3 regions of the Cupriavidus sp. GW822-FHT03E04 genome follow, and region 1 is predicted to be linked to each of the others. Evidence: predicted binding sites of a transcription regulator. Region 1 holds the regulator's gene; each other region holds the start of a gene.

Region 1 (6,515 bases):
ACCGTGTACCAGAATCCCGCCCCCCACCAGGAACATCGCCGCTGTGCCGATCACGGACAGCGTGCGCATCAACCAAGGCGCCAGGCGCAGGATGCCGCGGCCAATGGCTCGCGCGCCGGCGGAAGCCTTCTGGCTAAGATACAGGCCAGCATCGTCCAACTTGACGATGCCCGCCACCAGGCCGTAGACGCCCACTGTCATGATCAAAGAGATGGTCGACAACACGGCCACCTGGGTGCCGAATGTCGCACCGGATACCGTCCCGAGCGAGATCACGATGATCTCCGCCGACAGGATGAAATCAGTGCGCACCGCACCGCGAATCTTGGCTTGCTCATAGGCAGCCATATCCGTCTCGGGATTTGCCGCTTGTGACGCTTCGGAATCGGTTTGTCCCTGAGTGGAATCGCTATGCAGGAAACGGTGCGCAATCTTCTCGAATCCCTCGTAGCAAAGAAAGGCGCCGCCAGCCATCAGCAGTGGCACGATGGCTGCGGGCACGGCAGCGCTGATCGCCAGAGCTGCCGGCACCAGAATCACCTTGTTGCGAAAGGACCCCAACGCTACAGCCCACACAACGGGTAATTCGCGCTCTGCCTTCACGCCGCTGACCTGCTGCGCATTCAAGGCCAGGTCGTCGCCTAGTACGCCGGCTGTTTTCTTGGCCGCCACTTTACTCATGGTGGCTACATCGTCGAGGATGGAGGCGATGTCGTCGATCAGCAGAAGCAGGCTGGTGCCGGCCATATCCAAGGTTCCCAAGTAGACGTAAGGAAAGCACCCCGTCGCACGGAGGGCGCATAGCGCGATACTGTGCCACAGGCGTCGCAAGCGATGCGAACCATCGCCATTCCGGCGTCGCGCCTCTAGGGGGCTGGCAATTCAGGATGTGAATCGGAGCCGCCTGGGGCATCCGTCAAAAAAAAAGACCGCCGGCGGGATAGCAGGGCGGTCTACGGGAAGTCTCGTCGGGGTCAAGCAACGAGTAATTGAAATATGCCAAACTACACGCCTGCTTGCTATCCGCCGTCGGTGGGGGGCACGCTGCCTCTCTTGCCGAACATGAGCACAGAAGCGCCCCCATTGGGAGTGAGAAGGGGACATGAATGAGAAAAGCAGCAGCAAGTACTGCCGGATATGGCGAGAACGCGGCCGCATTGGTGCAGCAGTACGAGAGCCTCCAGTTCGACGATATCCACCGAGACGTACTGCACCTATTTCCACGTGAGCTCAGCAATATTCTGGATATCGGAGCAGGGTCAGGCCGCGATGCGGCCGCGCTCGCCCGCTTGGGACATCGGGTTGTGGCCGTGGAACCCACGGGCGAATTGCGTCGAGAGGGGCAACGCATTCACGCGGCATTGCCGATCGAGTGGGTGGATGATTCACTGCCACACCTGTCGGCGATGCGATCCAGGCGAGAGCATTTTGAGCTGATACTGCTGACTGCCGTATGGATGCATCTGGATGCCACCGAACGACCCATTGCGATGAACTCGATCGCGGAGCTGCTAGCGCCGGGCGCCACGATCATCATGTCGCTCCGCCACGGACCTATTCCCCGAGGTCGAAGGATGTTCGACGTTTCTGCCGATGAGACGCTGGCGCTTGGCCGAGCGGTTGGCCTGACCGAAAGCTACTGCGGGCAGCGTAAGGATACGCAGGGCCGGGACTCGATTTCCTGGAGCGTGATTGCCTTGCAGATGGCATGGCCGAGCGGTCCCGGGATGTCCGAAATGCTCATGCCCGGATCCGGGCGAGGCTTTGGGAGATAGCCATGGTTCAAAAGTTATTCCACGAACTGCCAGTGGATGAGCGCGAGGGTTTCGAGTCGGCTTGCGCACTGCATGGATTTGTACGAGAGGACTTCGATGTGGCTGCGGAGGAAGGCACTCCGTTGAGCGGCGGGCCGAATCGTATCTTGCGGGAGGTCATCGTCGCCCGTGTAGCCGGCGGCGAGGCTCGGCGCTATCCTGGCGGAGCTGGGGCCGCATGGACGGTGGCATTCGAGCAAGACCTGGAGCGGGATGTCTTCGGCTTTCCTCTTGCCGATTAATTGAGCCGTCGGGCGCGCCCCCCGAACTCGCGGGCCCTCGTCGAGGACCCCAAGGCTGGCAGTCCGGCACCAAAGCCCAGCTGGAGGGGCAGAGGCCACTCGCGCGCGTGGGCAGCAATAATCCACCGCTGTGGGCCACAGCAAGAGGGGGAAGAAGGGATCTTGGCGCGCGCGAGTGCAGAAAACGAAAACGGCGCCGTGGGAAAATTTCGCTTTCCGTGGGAAAGTTCGTATCGTGAAACGACTAGGTAAAGCGTAAGCCGTTGATACTAATAAGAATTCTGGGGTGGCTGATGGGACTCGAACCCACGACGACAGGAATCACAATCCTGGACTCTACCAACTGAGCTACAGCCACCGTCGATGTCGTTCTGCTTGGTGCCGAACGACGAAGAACAAGATCATACAATGCCAAAAGCCGGATGGCTAGTACTCTGCACAAATTTTTTTTAGTGCCACCTGTTTAACCGGCCAGCTTGGAGGATTCCTCCAGCTCGAGCATTCGGCAGATAGCGGCCATGCTGCCAACCATGGTGCGTCGTTGCGCGCCCTGGTAGATGCGCACGCCTTTTGATTGGCGAAAGGGCACGGGCTTGACGGGGCGACGGGCGGAGAGGCGGTTGGCTGGCAGCATGGCTACACCTGGTGACTTGCAACAACAGTTAGCGGTACCCGCTACGCGGGTGCGTTGGCACAATCGGGTGTCGGCTTGTACGGGGATCGCCCGCCTCAGCCGCACTCGTCAGAAGGCGCCGGGGCGGATGAGGCCGACAGCGATGCCTTCTAGTGAGAACTCTTCGCGGCCGGCTTGCACGATGATGCTGGGGAAGTCGGGGTTCTCGGCGATCAGCTCGATGGTGTCGCCGCGGCGGTTGAGGCGTTTGACGGTGACGTCGTCGCCCAGGCGGGCGACGACGATCTTGCCGTTGGCGGCTTCGCTGGCGCGCTTGACGGCGAGCAGGTCGCCATCGAGGATGCCGGCGTCGCGCATGCTGAGACCACGCACCCGGAGGAGGTAGTCGGGCTGCACGTCGAACACCGATGCGTCGACCTGGTATTGGCGGTCGATGTGTTCGGCGGCAAGGATCGGGCTGCCGGCCGCGACGCGCCCGACCAATGGCAGGGTTAGCTGCATGACGCCAGCCATAGGCAGGGAGAACTGGTCGGGTAGCTCGGAGTCGCTACGGGAGACCTTGAGGCGAATGCCGCGGGAGGCGCCGGGGGTGAGCTCGATCACGCCTTTGCGGGCCAGGGCACGTAAATGTTCCTCGGCTGCATTGGGTGAGGAGAAGCCGAACTTGGCGGCGATCTCTGCGCGCGTGGGCGGAAAGCCCGTGTGCTGGAGGCTGCTGCGGATCAAGTCGAAAATCTGCTGCTGTCGCGGTGTCAGGGTCGCCATGGTCGCCGGTGTTTGAGAGCACTGTATGTTTAAACAGTATGCTGTGATTTTATACAGTATCGAGTGAAGTGCAAGCGGAATTTTTGGGAGTTTGCGCATTGACAGGTGCGTCCCGCGGGTCTTGGCGCGTGCCGTGGCGAGTGGGCGGAGGGTTACAATCCGCGGCACCTGAAGCGTCTTGCGTTGCGCACTGTTCAACTTTTCTGGGGCTCCCGAGCTCATTTCCGCCATGTCTCTCCTGCCTCGTGTCGTCGTGCTCGCTACCGGCGGCACCATTGCCGGTTCTTCTTCCAACCCAGCCAGCAGCGCGAAGTACCAGGCGGCGACGGTGCCGGTGACGGCGCTGCTCGATGCGGTGCCGGCGCTGGGCACGGTGGCGCGGATCGAAGCCGAGCAGGTTGCGCAGGTAGATAGCAAGGACATGTCGTTCGCGCTCTGGTCCAGGCTGGTGGAGCGCGTGGCGTTCTGGTCTGCGCAGCCCGATGTGTCGGGCATCGTCATTACGCACGGCACCGATACCCTGGAGGAGACGGCCATGCTGCTGCACCTGGCCTGCGTGGGTGGGGTGCCAGTTGTGCTGACGGCTGCGATGCGACCGTCGACCTCGTTGTCGGCGGATGGCCCGTTGAACCTGCTGGATGCGGTGCGCGTAGCGGCGGATGCTGGCGCGACGGCAAAGGGCGTGCTGCTGGTGATCAATCAGGAGATTCACGCGGGGCGCGACGTGATGAAGGCGCACACATCGGCGGTGAATGCGTTTGTGTCGCCGGTATCCGGGCCGATTGGTTTTGTTCAGGACAACCTCGTGCGCTTTGTGCGTACCCCCAGTCGCTTGCCGGCCAAGGCCTGGCCGGTCCCTTGCGCATGGCCGCAGGTCGAGATCGTGGCTAGCTATGCGGAGCCGGGGCGGATCGTGGTGGATGCCTTGGCGCAGGCGGGCGTGTCGGGCCTGGTCGTGGCGGCCGCTGGCAACGGGTCGGTTCACCAGTCGCTGGTGGAGGCGCTAACCGATGCTGCCGGCGCCGGCGTGGCAGTGGTGCGCAGTTCGCGCACAGGGGCGGGGCATGTGGCGATTCCAGCGCCTCCCCGGCCGGCGTCGGGCGTTTTTGTTTCGGCCGGCGACCTCAATCCTTATAAGGCGCGTGTGCTCCTGGCGCTGGCTCTGGCTGGGGAGCCAGGACTGGCAAAGGATCCGGCGGCGCTGCAGGCGCTATTCACCGAAAACTGAGGCGGCTTGCTCCGGATGGTAAAAGCACGCTATACTTTAAGGCTATTCAACCTTGCTGCACCGGACATGGCGCTCGGGCAGCTTATCCAAAAGGAGCGTCAATGCGTCATTACGAAATCGTATTTATCGTCCATCCGGACCAGAGCGAACAAGTCCCGGCCATGATCGAGCGTTACAAGACGCTGGTCACGTCCCAGGAAGGCCAGATCCACCGCGTGGAAGACTGGGGTCGCCGTCAGATGGCCTACATGATCCAGAAGCTGGCCAAGGCTCACTACGTTTGCCTGAACATCGAATGCGGCAAGGAAACCCTGGCTGAACTCGAACACGCGTTCAAGTTCAACGATGCAGTGCTGCGCCACCTCATCGTTCAGACCAAGAAGGCTGAAACCGCACCGTCCCCGATGATGAAGGAAGTGCAGCGCGAAGAAGCTCGCAAGGCCGCGCAACAGACCAGCGAAGTCCAGGCCGCCTAAGTGCGGACTGTTGTGGTTGCCGCCGGCGTTGATCGCCGCGGCGGCAAGTGCGGGCATCGGTGCGGGAGAGTGCGTTGAACCAGTTAAGGCTCTGCGCAACGCTCGCGGAACGCGATGCCTTGCGTTACACCCCGGCCGGGGTCCCCGTGGTCAACTGCATCTTGCAGTACGCGGGCGAGACGGTCGAGGCGCAAACGCCCAGGCAGGTGGAGTTCGCCATCGCCGCCATGGGAATTGGTCAGATCGGCCAGCGGCTTGAGCGTACTCCGCTCGGCGCGATGCTCGACTGCGAAGGATTCCTGGCCCGCAGGCACCGCAACAGCAAGGCTCTCGTCTTTCACATCACTGGATGTAAAGCATTCGAAAAGGATTGAATCATGGCATTCGTCAAACGTGACAACAAGAACAAGAAGCGCTTCCAACAGCAAAACCCGCTGTTCAAGCGCAAGCGCTTCTGCCGCTTCACCGTGGCTGGCGTGGAACAGATCGACTACAAGGATCTGGACACCCTGAAGGATTTCATCGGCGACAACGGCAAGATCACGCCGGCCCGCCTGACCGGCACCAAGGCGCACTATCAGCGTCAGCTCGACACGGCCATCAAGCGCGCGCGTTTCCTCGCGCTGATGCCCTACACCGACCTGCACAAGAACTGATCGGCCCTAGGTCCGTTAAGGAGAAAACACGATGCAAATTATTCTGCTTGAAAAAGTCATCAACCTGGGCAACCTGGGTGACATCGTTCGCGTGAAGGACGGCTACGCCCGTAACTTCCTGATCCCGAACAAGAAGGCCCGCCGCGCTACCCAGACCGCTATCAGCGAGTTCGAAGTCAAGCGCGCCGAACTGGAAAAGGCGGCCGCTGAAAAGCTGGCAGCTTCGCAAGCTGAAGGCGAAAAGCTGAATGGCCTGACCGTGCAGATCACCCAGAAGTCGGGTGTGGACGGCCGCCTGTTCGGTTCGGTGACCAACGCCGACATCGCTGAAGCCCTGGCTGGCCAAGGCTTCAAGGTCGAGAAGGCGCAAGTGCGCCTGCCCAATGGTCCGCTGAAGGTTGTTGGCGACCACCCGGTCAGCGTCTCGCTGCACACCGACGTGCTGGTCGACGTGACGGTTTCCGTCCTGGGCGAACACGCCTAAGCATCGGCCTTGCTGCCGGTTTCCACTTGTCCTTCGGGCTGGTGGGAGCCGGATGCCAGCGCCGCTTGCTTGACCAAACAAAAAGGCAGGAGCATCGCGCTCCTGCCTTTTTGTTTGGCCGCGCCCCTTGCTTGCCTGGTTGCCCGATTGCTACGGGGCCGGTTGTCCCGCCGTCACACGGCAGGATGCCCCAACTGCCGGCTGCGAATTCTCCGC
Region 2 (6,515 bases), on a different contig from region 1:
GACGGCATTGAGCACATAGACGGCCTTCCATTCCTGGCCCTTGGCCGAGTGGATGGTGGACAGGATCAGGTAATCCTCGTCGCGCAGCGGCACGCCGGATTCGTCGCTCGATGCGTCCGGCGGGTCGAGCGTGAGTTCCGTCAGGAAGCGCTCGCGCGACGCGTAGGTGGCGGCGATACGCTCCAGTTGCTGCAGGTCCGCAGCGCGCGCGGGCGCGTCGTCGTGCAGGCGCTCAAGGTGCGGCTGGTACCACGCCACCACCTGCTCGAAGGCGGAGGGCCACGGCGCAGCCGGGGCCATCAGGCTGCGCGCCAGCGCCAGCAGGTCGGGCCAGGCCTCGGCGGCGGCTGGCGGCGCCTCAAAGGACTCCAGGGCAAATAGCGGCTCGGTGGCGATTTCCACCGCATCGAGCACGCGAGCGGCAGTCTTGGGCCCCACGCCCGGCAATAGCTGCAGGCTGCGGAAGCCTGCCATGCGGTCGCGCGGATTTTCCAGCCAGCGCACCACCGCCAGCACATCCTTCACGTGCGTGGATTCCAGGAACTTCAAGCCGCCGAATTTCACGAACGGGATATTGCGCCGGACCAGCTCGATCTCCAGCTGCGCGCTGTGGTCGGCGGCGCGGAACAGCACCGCCTGCGACAGCAGCGCCAGCCCGGCCTCGCGCCGCGAGAGGATCTGCTCGACCACATAGCGGGCCTGGTCCGCCTCGTCGTTGACCACCACGATCTCCGGCTTCTCGGCCGAGCCGCGCTCCGACCACAGGTCCTTGGTATAGCGCTCGGCCGCCAGCCCGATCACCGCGTTGGCGGCGGCCAGGATGGGCTGGGTGGAGCGGTAGTTCTGCGACAGCGTGACCATGTCCGCGGCCGGCGTGAACTGCGCGGGAAAATCGAGGATATTGCGCACCGTGGCGCCACGGAAGGCGTAGATCGACTGGGCATCGTCGCCCACTACCGTCAGGCCGCGCCCGTCGGGCTTGAGCGCGAGCAGGATGGCAGCCTGCAGCGCATTGGTGTCCTGGTATTCGTCCACCAGCACGTGGTCGAAGCGCGCGCCCATGTCCTGCGCCAGCGCGGGCTCGGCCAGTGCCTGCGCCCAGTAGAGCAGCAGGTCGTCGTAGTCGAGCACCTGCTGCTTTTGCTTGGCTTGCACATAGCCGGCAAATAGTCCGCGCAGCGCATCCGTCCACATGGCATAGCGTGGGAACCATTGCTTGAGCACGTCTTCGAGCGGCGCCTGCGTGTTGACCACGCGCGAGTAGATCGACAGGCAGGTTTCCTTGCGCGGGAACCGCGAAGCCTGGGCCGACAGGCCCAGGTCGTGCCGCACCACGTTCATCAGGTCGGCGGCGTCGCCGCGATCGCAGATGGTGAAGCTGGGCGACAGGCCAAGCGTTTCCGCGTACTCGCGCAGCAGGCGCGCGCCGATGGCGTGGAAGGTGCCGGACCATGTGAGTGCCGCGCGCCCCGCCCCGCAGGCTTGCATGCCCAGCGCCTGGTCGACGATGCGCTCGACCCGCCGCCCCATCTCCGACGCCGCGCGGCGCGAGAACGTCAGCAGCAGGATGCGGCGCGGGTCTGCGCCGCCCAGCACCAGATGGGCAACGCGGTGCGCCAGCGTGTTGGTCTTGCCCGAGCCGGCACCGGCGATGATCAGCAGCGGCGCGGCGGGCTCGTGCGTCACGGCCGCGCGCTGTTCCGGGTTCAGGGTGGACAGGTAGGCCGGCGTGTCGGGGGCGGCGGCATCCACGGTATCGGGCTGCTTGACGGCGGGTGCGTCGCAAAGCACGGCGCTGGGATCGGGATCGAGTAACACGGAGCGGGGGCCTTAGGGGATGCCGGGCGCAAGTGCGCTGGCCGGCATGGGCGGGGAAAGCTGCTGGCAACTGTATATCCATACAGCCGTGCTGCGCAAGCCGGGCATTGCGCGACGGCGCCCGGCAATAAAAAAAGGTGCCATGGAAGGCACCTTTCTGGGCGGAGGCGGCGGGCCAGTCAGTGGGCCAGTCAGTGGCTCAGGCCGCCTTGGCGAGCGCGCCGTCGAGCAGCTTGTGCAGCGCGTCCCACTCGGGCTCGCCCACATAGCGCTTGAGGATATGGCCGTCCTTGTCGATCACGAAGGTGGTCGGGGTCAGCTGCACTTCGCCGAATGCCTTGGCGGCCGCGCCGTCGGAATCCATTGCCACCTTGAACGGCAGCTTGCGCGTTTGCGCATAATTCATCACGTACATGGGCGGGTCATAGCTCATTGCCACGGCGACGAACTCCAGGCCCTTGTCCTTGAACTTGTCATAGGTGCGGACCATGTCCGGCATTTCCTTGACGCAGGTGACGCAGCTGGTGGCCCAGAAGTTGACCAGGTAGACCTTGCCCTTGAGATCGGCGGTGCTGACTTTTTCGCCGGACAGCAGCGTGAACGTGGCGGGCGGCGCCGCATTGGCGGGGGCGATGGCACGATAGCCGAACCAGCCCAGCACGGCAACCAGCAGCACGGCGGCGATCACAGGCCACAGCTTGCGCGAGGCGGTGCTTGCCGGGGTGGGTGCGGTGGGGGAAGCGGAGGTCGTCATGATGCTCGCCGACAGGTCAGACAAGCCACTATTCTACTGCCGCTGCCGAGGCGCTGCCGGCTGCATTCACCGAGCCGCCGCGGATGCGACGATTGGCCGCAGTCGGGTGCGCCATTGTGCGCCTCAATGCGCCTTGCTTGCCAAGGCCGAGCGGGCTTGGTCCAGCGCCTGCTCAAGGTAGGCGCCATAGAAATCGGGCTGCATGCCGCGCAGCGGCGTGGCCAGGGAGCGGCCGCGCGCGTCGAGGAAGAGCACCGTGGGCGCTACCGCCACATTGCGGCTGCGGGCCCATTCCCGCGCGGTGGTCATGCTGCCATCGGTGTTGCGCAGCGGCGTGTCGGCGGTCATGTCGAGCTCGCGCGCCTCGATTTCTCCCGCCGCGGCTTGCGGGCCGAGATAGTTGCGGCGCACCGTTTCGCAGTACACGCAGCCCGGCAGTGTCACCAGCACCACCAGGGGCTCGCCCCGGCTGGCCGCAGCGGAGGCCTGGGCGGCGAGATCGTTGACGGGGGGCAGGTGGGCCGTGGCGGCCAGGGCGCTCGTGCTTGCCGCGACCAGCATGGCGCCGAGCATCGCCGCGCCGGTACGGCGTGCGGTGCCAAAGACACCCCGGGGGGATGGCTGCATTGGCTGGATCGATGGCTGGGTTTGCATTGGCGGGCAATGTGGATGAGCGCTGGCACGCGGGTTCTACGATAATAGCGGCTTATTTCCGCATTCGCCGCCCTGATGCCCCACGCCTGGTTTCCACGGTTCTTCCGCTTGCCGCAGTCCCTGCTTGCCAAAGCCATCGTCCTGGGCGCGCTCGGCGCCGGGCTGATCGCCTGTTCACCCCGCTATGACTGGCGCACCATCCAGTCCAACGAAGGCGCCTACGCGGCGCTCTATCCCGGCAAGCCATCCGGCGCTGCGCGCGAGGTGGCGATTGCCGGGCGCAAGCTGCCCATGACGATGGACGCGGCCCGGGTCGACGAGACCTTGTTCGCCGTGGGCGTGGTGACCTTGCCCGCCGATGACGCCGAGTTGCGGCAGGCGGCGCTGGATTCCATGCAGAAGGGCTTGCTCGGCAACCTCGGGCCGCATCCCGCCGAAGCGGTCAAGACCCGCAAGGTAACGGTGATGTCGGCCGCATCGCCGGCCGTGGCGCTCGAGGGCGTGGAGGTGCAGGTAGCCGCGGTATCGCCGCAGGACCAGTCGCCACGCAGGCTGACGGCGCGGCTGGTGGCGTCGGGCGTGCACGTCTACCAGGCGGTCGTGCTGGAGGCGGGAGAGGCCGCGCGCGACCAGCGCCAGGCGGAACAGATAGACCAGTTCCTGACGGGCTTCCATCCGTTCTGACCTGGGCGCTCCAGGCTTCCAGGCTTCCAGGCAGATTCAAGACAGTTTATTTTCAAGGAGTAACGCAATGCGTTGGGATGTTTGGCTGGCCTATTTCGCGGCCTGTTGGGTGATTGCCGTGTCGCCGGGATCCGGCGCGGTGCTGTCGATGAGCCATGGCCTGTCCTATGGCCTGCGCAAGACCACCACCACGATCTTTGGCTTGCAGACCGGGCTGGTCATCATCCTGCTGGTGGCTGGCGGTGGCCTGGGCGCGCTGCTGGTGGCCTCCGAGCACGCCTTTGCCGTGGTCAAGACGATCGGTGCGCTCTACCTGATCTATATCGGCGTGCAGCAATGGCGCGCGCGGGTGGACGGCGGCCAGGACGATGCCGTGCCGGGTACGGAAGCGCCGCGCGTCGCCGCGCTGAGTCCGCGCCGGCGTTTTGCCACGGGCTTGCTAACCAATGTGACCAACCCCAAGGGCATCATCTTCATGGTGGCGGTGTTGCCGCAGTTCATCGATCCGGCCCATGCGCTCGGGCCCCAGCTTGCCATCCTGGCCGCGACCATGTGCGGCGTGGACCTGGTGGTGATGCACGGCTACGCGCTGCTGGCCTCGCGCATGCGCGGCCTGTTCCGCAATGCGCGCGCGGTGCGCTGGCAGAACCGGATCTTCGGCAGCGTGCTGGTGGCCGTGGGCGCGGCGTTGTTCTTCGTCAGGCGCCATCCGGCTTGAGGACTTGGGGCCGGCTCCGCGCCGTCCCGATCCGTCCATATGTCTATCTATCGCTGGCTTCCAACGAGTGCGTTTGCTTCAATAAGGTAAGACGAAGACGACCCAAGCGGAGGCAAGCAATGCGAAGCTCTTCCCCCCAGCAGGCTCCATTGCAAGCGCAGCCGGCCCACACCGTGCCGCCGGCCGAAGATCCGCTGCCGCCGGGCGTGCCGCCAGACCTTCCTCCGATCGAGGAGCCCCCGCCGCCGTCGGAACCTCCTGTGGCCGTGCCGCCGCGCCGGGCGTGAATGGCTACGGTGTGCGCAAGGCGCGCCGGTACTGGATAGCCTCGCCCACATGGCTTGGCTGCAATTGCTCGGCGCCCGCAAGGTCGGCAATGGTGCGGGCGATCTTCAATACGCGGAAATAGGCGCGCGCCGACCAGGCTAGTTTGGCCATGGCGCCGCGCAGCAATGCCTGCGCCTCGGGCGCGAGCGGGCAGTGTTCGTCGATCTCGCGACCGGACAGGGCGGCATTGGGCTTGCCCTGCCGGGCCTGCTGCACGGCCCGGGCGGCCAGCACGCGCTGGCGCACGTCGGCGCTGGGCTCTCCGGGCGGGCCGTCGAGCATTTCCTGATGATCCTGCGCCGGCACTTCCACCTGCAGGTCGATCCGGTCGAGCAATGGTCCCGACAGCCTGGACTGGTAGCGCAGCACCTGGTCAGGCGTGCAACGGCAAGGACGGGAAGGGTGCCCCTGATAGCCGCAAGGACAGGGGTTCATCGCGGCGATGAACTGGAAGCGCGCCGGGAAGTCGGCCTGCCGCATGGCGCGCGAGATGGTGACGCGGCCCGATTCCAGGGGTTCGCGCAGCACTTCCAGCACCTTGCGGTCAAATTCAGGCAACTCATCCAGGAACAACACACCTTGGTGGGCCAGCGAGATCTCGCCCGGCCGGGGATTGCTGCCACCGCCCACCAGCGCCGCCGCCGACGCGGTGTGGTGCGGCGAGCGGTAGGGCCGCTCACGCCAGCGGGCGGGATGGAAGCCGGCGGCGGTCAGGCTCTGCACCGCGGCGGATTCTAGCGCTTCGTCCAGCGTCATGGGTGGCAGCAGGCCGGCAAAGCGCTGGGCCAGCATGGACTTGCCGGTGCCGGGCGGACCGACGAGCAATGCCGAATGCTGGCCCGCCGCCGCGATCTCCATGGCGCGGCGCGCTTGCGCCTGGCCCCGCACGTCACGCATGTCCGGGCCGGCCGGGTCTCCTGCCGCGATCTCCACCAGCGGCTCCGCGCGTGCCAGGCGGTCCGTGGGCAGGGGGCCAAGGTGAGCACAGACTTCCAGCAGGGAGCGCGCCGCATATACCGTGACGCCGTCAATCAGGGCCGCCTCGGGCGCGTTTTCCGCCGCCACCACGAAGCTGCGCGCCGGGCCTTCGCCAGCGGCTTGCCGTGCCGCGTTGTCGCGCCCCAGGCCCATGGCCATGGCCAGTGCCCCGCGCACGGGGCGCAATTCGCCGGACAGCGACAGCTCGCCGGCGAACTCGCTGGCATCCAGGCCATCCAGCGGGACTTGCCCGCTTGCGGCCAGGATGCCGAGCGCGATCGGCAGGTCAAAGCGCCCGGACTCCTTGGGCAGGTCGGCTGGCGCCAGATTCACCGTAATGCGCCGGCTGGGAAACTCGAGTTGGCTGTTGAGGATCGCCGCGCGCACCCGCTCGCGGCTCTCGCGCACTTCGGTATCGGCCAACCCGACGATATTGAAGGCGGGCAGGCCGTTGGCCAGGTGCACCTCGACCGACACCAGCGGTGCCTCGAGTCCGGTCAGCGCCCGGCTACGCAGGAGGGCGAGGCTCATCTCACTCCGAAAAGCATCAAGGAAGTGTTAACGAGAATGGCCGCCGGAATA
Region 3 (6,515 bases), on a different contig from region 1:
TGGCGCGCTCGGGCCGGTGGTCGGCCAGCGGCTGCGGTTGCAGCACGTTCTCCCGGCCCAGGCGCGCCATCAGCGTATCGAGCACGCGGCCCAGCTCCGCCGGCGTGCCGCCCGGCTCGGGAAACAGCGCATCGCTCTGCGCCACGCAGGCCTGGACCGACTCCACCACCAGCAGCAGGCTCACCGCCGGCACGCGGAACTGCACCTTGTCCAGCCGCTCCTGCAACAGCTTGGACAAATGCGCCGGATCGCGGCTGGGCTGCGCCAGGCTGATCGTCACCGGCGTTGCCTGCGTCTCGGCGCCCAGCCGGTAGCGCTCATGCTCCAGCCGCAGCACCAGATGCGTCACGCCCGCCTGCTGCAGGGCCAGCCAGCCGGCCAGCGCCAGCAGCAAACGCTGCGCGCCCGCCATCACGCCCTGCACGGATTCGGTCCGGCCTGGCAGCTCCATGCGCTGCGAGAAGGTCGCGGGCGCGCTGAACCACGTAAAGCGCACCGGCACCTCGCCATAGGCCTGGTCCAGCCGCGCCAGCAGGTCCGGCCCCAGCCGGCGCCGCAGGCCGGCACGCGGCAGGCCCCGCACCTCGCCCACGGTCCGGCAGCCGATGCCATCGAGCCAGCCATCGTCCGCCAGCCCTTGCAACATGCCCACCGGCAGCCGGTCCAGCAGCCGCGCCATGCGCTGCGGCCCCACCGCGCGCCGCGCCGGACGCACCAGCCCGCCCCGGCGATCCCGCCGCAGCGGCTGCGCCGCCAGCCACGCCGCCCCGAAGGCCGTCGGCCCGCAGCCCAGCTGCAGGAACACCCCCAGCCGCCGCACCCGCGCATACACCGCCCGGCACAACGCAAGATGGCCGCCAAACAACCGCAGGCTGGCCCCGGCATCGATCATCACGGTAGCCACCCCGGCATCGGGATGCACCGTGACATGCGGCGTGAAATGCAGCAACGCCAGCGCCAGCGCCGTCATCACCTGCGCCTCGGCCGCCGGCTCGCGCTGCAGTTGCACCACCTGCGCCGACAACGCCTGCACGCCGCCCCGCCGCATCCCCGCCTGCACCCCCAGCGCCACCGCCGGGCCGTTGGCCAGCACCACCCGCTCGCGCTCCATCACCGCCACCGGCACGCTGTGGTGCAGCAGGCCAGCGCAGGCGCGGAGCGCGGCGGGCTCAGGCCAGTTCGGCTGCAGCGCGTCCAGCGACAGGCGCGGCAGATGCACCGCGATCCAGTACGACATGGGCTTGCTCTCCCGCAACGGCTTGGGAAACCGGGGCATTCAGGGGGACCGGCATCGACGGGGCCGGCGCCGCCGCAGGCGGCGTGGCCATGGCCGGCACCGCCACCATCTCGCCCAGCGGCAGCACCAGCGGCGTATCGCGCACCGGGCCGCGCCGTTTGTGGAACGTGACCGACACGGCATTGCCCGGCGCCGGCGACAACAGCAGCCGCAGCACCGCCGGCGACGACTCGCGCAGCACGCTGGCCGGCCGGCACGCCCACACCACGGCGTCTCCTGCCTGCGCCAGCACCTGCAAGCGCCGCAGCGCCTCGGGACGCGCCGTGGGCAGCCACACCATCACCCCGCCAAAGGCCTGGCTGCGCAGCACCTGCTCCGCCGCCCACAGCACATCCGCCTGCGCCGCGGCCCGGCCCGCGCCAGCGGGCGGGCGCACCCAGTACAACTGGCGCGCCGGCAAACCCCATTCGGCCAAGCACGTTGCATTGGGCTGGTGCGGCGGCCCGATCAGCGCCATCCGGCGCTGCGCCGCGGCCAGCGCCAGCAAGGCCGGGCGCAGCAGCCGCAACTCGCCCACGCCGGGGTCGGCCAGCAGCAGCTCTGTGAGCGCGCCCACCGGCCAGCCACCGCCGGGCAACTCGGCCGAGAGCGCGTCATGGCCGGTCGGCAAGGCCGGCACGCTGCCCGCCCGGCCCAGATGGCCAAGCTGCCCCGCCCGCCACAGGCCGGGATAGCGTTGCTCCAGTGCGTCCAGCGCCCCCTGCCGGTCGGCCACGGGCGGCTGCGCCAAAGGCGAATCGCCCGATGTATCGGGCGATAGGGGAAAGAGTTCGGCGATCATGTGATGCGTGCGGCTCAGTCCGAGGGGACTGACAGGAAGTTTCCGGGTACTGTATGTTTATACAGTACCACGGATGCGCGCAAGGGTGAAGCAATGGGGATGCCGAACCATGGAAATTGATCATGGTTAGCGGCGCCGTGCTGCATCGGTGGCATGAGAATATGCTGCCATCGCAATGACTTCCCGCCATGATGACGATCGCTCGCCTGCTCTGCTTCCCGCTGATTGCCTTGCTCGCCGTCAGCGCAAGCGCTGCCGCTCCCGACGAAGAATCCCTGGGCAGGGCCGAGGGCTATCCACCGGCTCGCAGCCTGAAGCAAGCCTACACGGAGCCCTATCTCGTCGGTTCGTTCAGCGCGATGGACAGCTTCAATCCGGCCTGTGCGCTCGCTCCGGCAGACGATCCGCTTGCGCTGAAGAAGGCCGCCATCGAGACGCCGTTCAGTTACCGCTTTCGTGGCCGCCAGCTGACACTGGACGACTACATGCAGCGACAGCGTGCCACTGGACTTCTGGTCGTGAAGGACGGCGAGATTGTCGCGGAACGCTACAACTACATGCGCAGCGCCGACATGCGGATGCTCTCCAACTCGATGGCCAAGACCATTACCGCGCTGGCGATCGTCAAGGCGCAGGAAGAGGGCTTCATCCGCTCGCTGGATGACACCGCCGAGACCTACGCGCCCCAACTCAAGGACACGCTGTACGGACAGACCCGAATCGTGAATCTGATGCGCATGTCCTCGGGCGCACGGTTTATCGAGGACTACTCGGAGCACGACGATCGGGCCAGGTTCAACGATGCCGTGCGCCGGGTTGGGGTTGCTCAGGCCGCCCGGCTGATCACGGCGCGCAGCGATCCCGAAGGGCAGCGCTTCAACTATGCCGGGGCCCAGACCCAGATCCTGGGGCTGGTGTTGCGCGGCGCCACGCGCCGCACGCTCTGTGACTACGTCGATGAGAAGCTATGGAAGCCGATCGGCGCCCAGGCGCAGGCGACCTGGCTGGTGAACCCGGCCGACCAGGACGTGTTCGCGCAAGGCGCCTTTAACGCCACGCTGCACGACTACGCCCGCCTGGGCTTGATGATGGCAACCGATGGGCTGGTGAGGGGCACTGCCGTGGTATCACGTGACCACCTGCTCGCGATGACGGACGCAACACGGCAACCCGAAGCATTTCGGCCAGGGCACATGCAGTACCACGGCAGCACCTACTACGGTTATGGCCTGCAGACCTGGATCCTGCCCGGCAGTCACCGCCGCTTTGCCCTTCTGGGTGTCTACGGGCAGGCCATCTTCGTAGATCCCGCATTGAACCTGGTGGTGGTGCATACCGCGGTCGGCAAGGATGCCGCGGGCGACGCGAGCGGCGCCCACCTTGGCGCGGAACGCGATGCGCTGCTGCGTGGCATCGTATCGGCCTATGGCGACTGGTAGAAACGTGGATTGCCCCGGGTGTGCGCCTTGGGTCGACCGTTGTCGCGGACCCGGTCAATGCAGCAGGGCATCTTCAAAAGCCATCTGCTCCGCCACATCAAACAGCGCCCCAAGGCTCGCCGTCCCCGCGGCCGCCATCCCGTCATCGCTGCCCGCCCCCCGCACGGCATCCAGGCTGCGCCGCATCCCGGCTACCGCCGCGCCCGGCAACAACGTGGTCAGGCTGACCCGGCGAACCCCCAGTTCGCGCAGCCGCTCCAGCGAAACATTCGCGGCCGACGGGCTTGGCGCCAGCCCGGTCCCGGCGCTCAGCGTCACCGGGATATCCAGCGCGCGCACCAGCCGGGCGATATCGTCCTCGGTGCGCGGCGCAATGGGCAGCAGCATATCGGCGCCCGCCGCCTGATACGCCCTTGCCCGGAGGATGACCTGCTCGGTGGTTTCGCAGGCAAATGCGTCCGTGCGGGCAATGATCATGAAGTTGCTGTCGCGCCTGGCGCGCTGCGCGGCGTCGATCTTGGCGAGCATCTCGCCAAGCGGCGCCACGTCCTTGGCCGCCGCCGAGCCCCAGCGCCTTGGCACCACCTGGTCCTCGATGTTCAAGCCGGCCGCGCCGGCTTCCTCGAACAGTTCCACGGCGTAGTGGACACCGCGCGGGTTGCCATAGCCGGCGTCCGCATCGGCGGTGATGGGAATGGATGAGGCGCGGGTCAGCCGCCGGCAGTGCTCCACGCATTCCGTCAGCGTGAGCAGGCCGATGTCCGGCACGCCCAGCAGGCTGTACGACAGCATGGCGCCGCTGATGCAGGCGCTCTGGTAACCCGCCTGCTCCACCAGCCGCAGGCTGAAGATATCGTGGACGGCAGGCGCCACGACGAACGATTCCCGTTGCAGCAGCGTGCGCAGGGATGCGGCCTTTTGAACCGGGGCAATACGTGGCATGGACTTAGGATCGCGAGGATAGGTGGGAAATCATGGGGATGGTCACTCCTTGGGCATGCCGTCGGCCAGCTTGCGCATCATGGGCTTGCGCGCGGCGATTTCCCGGGCCCAGTCGTCTCCCGGCAGGTAGGCCAGCACCGGCGCATCGTTGCCGGCCTTCTTCAGGTACTCCGGATCCTTGAGGGTCGCCCGGATGGCCGCGCGCAGCTTCTCCACGATGGCTGGCGGCACGCCCGCGGGCACCGCGATCCCCCGCTCGGCCGGCATCACATCGTCAAAGCCTTGCTCCCGGGCCGTGGGCACGTCGGGCAGCGAAGCGGCTCGCGTCTCCCCCATCTGCGCGATAATCTTCAGCGGCACGGCCTCCTTGCCCGCATCCTGCAGCTCGCCCGTGGTGACCGCCGCAAAATCGATATGCCCGCCAAACAAAGCCGTCTTGGATTGCGCCGTCCCGTTATAGGGGATGTCGGTGACCTTGACGCCCGCCACGTTCTGCAATTGCAGTAGCGCCAGGTGCCCGTTCGTCCCGACCCCGTTGTGACCGAAAGACAGCGACGCCGGCTTCTTCTTCAACGCCGCCACCACATCCTTCAGGTTGTTGTACGGGCTATCCTTGCGCGTCACCAGGATGGTCGGGTCGCTCAGCACCCGGGCGACCAGCCGCAGCGCGGCCGGATCGAAGCTGGTCTTCCGGTACAGCGGCGAGAACGCCATGGCCGGCAGGTTGACCACGCCAACGGTGTAGCCGTCCGGCGCCGCGCGCATCAGGCTGAGGCTGGAGATCTCGCCGGCGGCGCCGGGCTTGTTCTGCACCACCAGGCTGGCGTTTGCGCCAAGGTAGCGCTGGATGAACGGCGCCATCGTGCGCGCCATGGTATCGGTGCCGCCGCCGGCGGCAAACCCGACATAGACCTGGATGGGATGATCGCTGGGCCATTCCGCCTTGGCCGGCGTCGCCGCCAGGCCCGTTGCGAACAGAAGCAACGCGCCCAGCGTGTGGATTGCGTGATGCGCCTTGCATGCCTTGAGCCCGTGCCGCATGATCTTTCCCTCTCCCAGCCGATATTGACAATGGCCAGACGATACGTACCTCCCGCGCGGGAAGAAAGCGACAAATCCTCACGTCCCCCGGTGAGATTTTGGAATGACCGCACGCGAGCCGGGCATCAAACGCACTGCCGGGCCAAGGCATCGCCATGACACTCAAGCAGCTGGAAGCGTTCTACTGGGCCGCAAAACTCGGCAGTTTTTCTGTCGCCGCCGCGCGGCTGCATGTCACGCAGTCGTCGCTGTCAAAGCGCATCGCCGAGCTGGAAGACGATCTGGGAAAAGCCTTGTTCGACCGTACCGGGCAACGCTCGGTGATCACCGACGCGGGCGAGCGCCTGCTTGAGCATGCCGCCCAGATCCTCGACATCGAAAGCCGCATCCGCGCGGACCTGGACATGGCAAGCGCGCTGCGCGGGAGCTGCCGCTTCGGCATCAGCGAGCTGGTGGCGTCCACCTGGTTTCCGAGCCTGGTCGCGCGGGTGCGCGAACTGCACCCGAACCTGGTGCTGGAGCCACAGGTGGACCTGACGCTCAACCTGGAGCGCAAGCTGGAGCGCGGCGAGCTGGACTTCGCGATCATTCCAGGCCCCTGCACCTCGCCCAACCTGTCGCAGGAGAAGGTCGGCGAGCTGGCGTACAAGTGGATGGCGGCGCCACAGCGGCTGGCTGGCGGCACCGTCCTCACGCCCCGGCACTTCACCGAGCATCCGGTGATCATGCTCAGCGCGGAAGCGGGCCTGACGCAGGCCTTCGAGAAATGGGCGGCGGAGCAGAAGCTGGAGATTCCCAGGGCGCTGGTTTGCAACAGCCTGTCGGCCCTGATTGCCATGGTGATGGCGGGCGTGGGGATCAGCTTGTTCCCGCAGTCCTATGTGGAGCCGTTTGTGCGCGCCGGCAAGCTGGCGGAGCTGACGAGCACGCCGGCGCCGCACAACCTGTCCTACTATTTCCAGTGGCGCACGGGGGACACGCGTGCCGTGGTCCGGTCGCTGAAGGCGATCACGAT

Evidence for each region. The regulator LexA, encoded in region 1, represses DNA repair genes until DNA is damaged. The targets are predictions, from matches to a motif close to ACTGTATNNNNATACAGT.
Region 2: AC1RQC_RS23545 (ATP-dependent helicase) is a predicted target of LexA. The motif match lies at 1,888-1,905, and genes of this name have one in related genera.
Region 3: imuA (translesion DNA synthesis-associated protein ImuA) is a predicted target of LexA. The motif match lies at 2,127-2,144, and genes of this name have one in related genera.

Annotation. Positions count from the first base shown of each region.
Region 1 covers NZ_JBXANI010000001.1:478,612-485,126, reverse strand. The annotation lists gene AC1RQC_RS02155 (DUF808 domain-containing protein) at 1-747, opposite strand, end outside; gene AC1RQC_RS02150 (class I SAM-dependent methyltransferase) at 1,107-1,775, shown strand; gene AC1RQC_RS02145 (hypothetical protein) at 1,778-2,056, shown strand; tRNA gene AC1RQC_RS02140 (tRNA-His) at 2,339-2,414, opposite strand; gene AC1RQC_RS02135 (hypothetical protein) at 2,520-2,690, opposite strand; gene lexA (transcriptional repressor LexA) at 2,799-3,455, opposite strand; gene AC1RQC_RS02125 (asparaginase) at 3,685-4,683, shown strand; gene rpsF (30S ribosomal protein S6) at 4,785-5,159, shown strand; gene priB (primosomal replication protein N) at 5,234-5,533, shown strand; gene rpsR (30S ribosomal protein S18) at 5,537-5,815, shown strand; gene rplI (50S ribosomal protein L9) at 5,847-6,299, shown strand.
Region 2 covers NZ_JBXANI010000016.1:92,695-99,209, forward strand. The annotation lists gene AC1RQC_RS23545 (ATP-dependent helicase) at 1-1,752, opposite strand, end outside; gene AC1RQC_RS23550 (TlpA disulfide reductase family protein) at 2,018-2,572, opposite strand; gene AC1RQC_RS23555 (thioredoxin fold domain-containing protein) at 2,696-3,199, opposite strand; gene AC1RQC_RS23560 (hypothetical protein) at 3,302-3,910, shown strand; gene AC1RQC_RS23565 (LysE family transporter) at 3,978-4,628, shown strand; gene AC1RQC_RS23570 (YifB family Mg chelatase-like AAA ATPase) at 4,920-6,464, opposite strand.
Region 3 covers NZ_JBXANI010000046.1:9,986-16,500, reverse strand. The annotation lists gene AC1RQC_RS38580 (Y-family DNA polymerase) at 1-1,237, opposite strand, end outside; gene imuA (translesion DNA synthesis-associated protein ImuA) at 1,170-2,078, opposite strand; gene AC1RQC_RS38570 (serine hydrolase domain-containing protein) at 2,267-3,517, shown strand; gene AC1RQC_RS38565 (isocitrate lyase/PEP mutase family protein) at 3,572-4,459, opposite strand; gene AC1RQC_RS38560 (tripartite tricarboxylate transporter substrate binding protein) at 4,502-5,500, opposite strand; gene AC1RQC_RS38555 (LysR family transcriptional regulator) at 5,656-6,515, shown strand, end outside.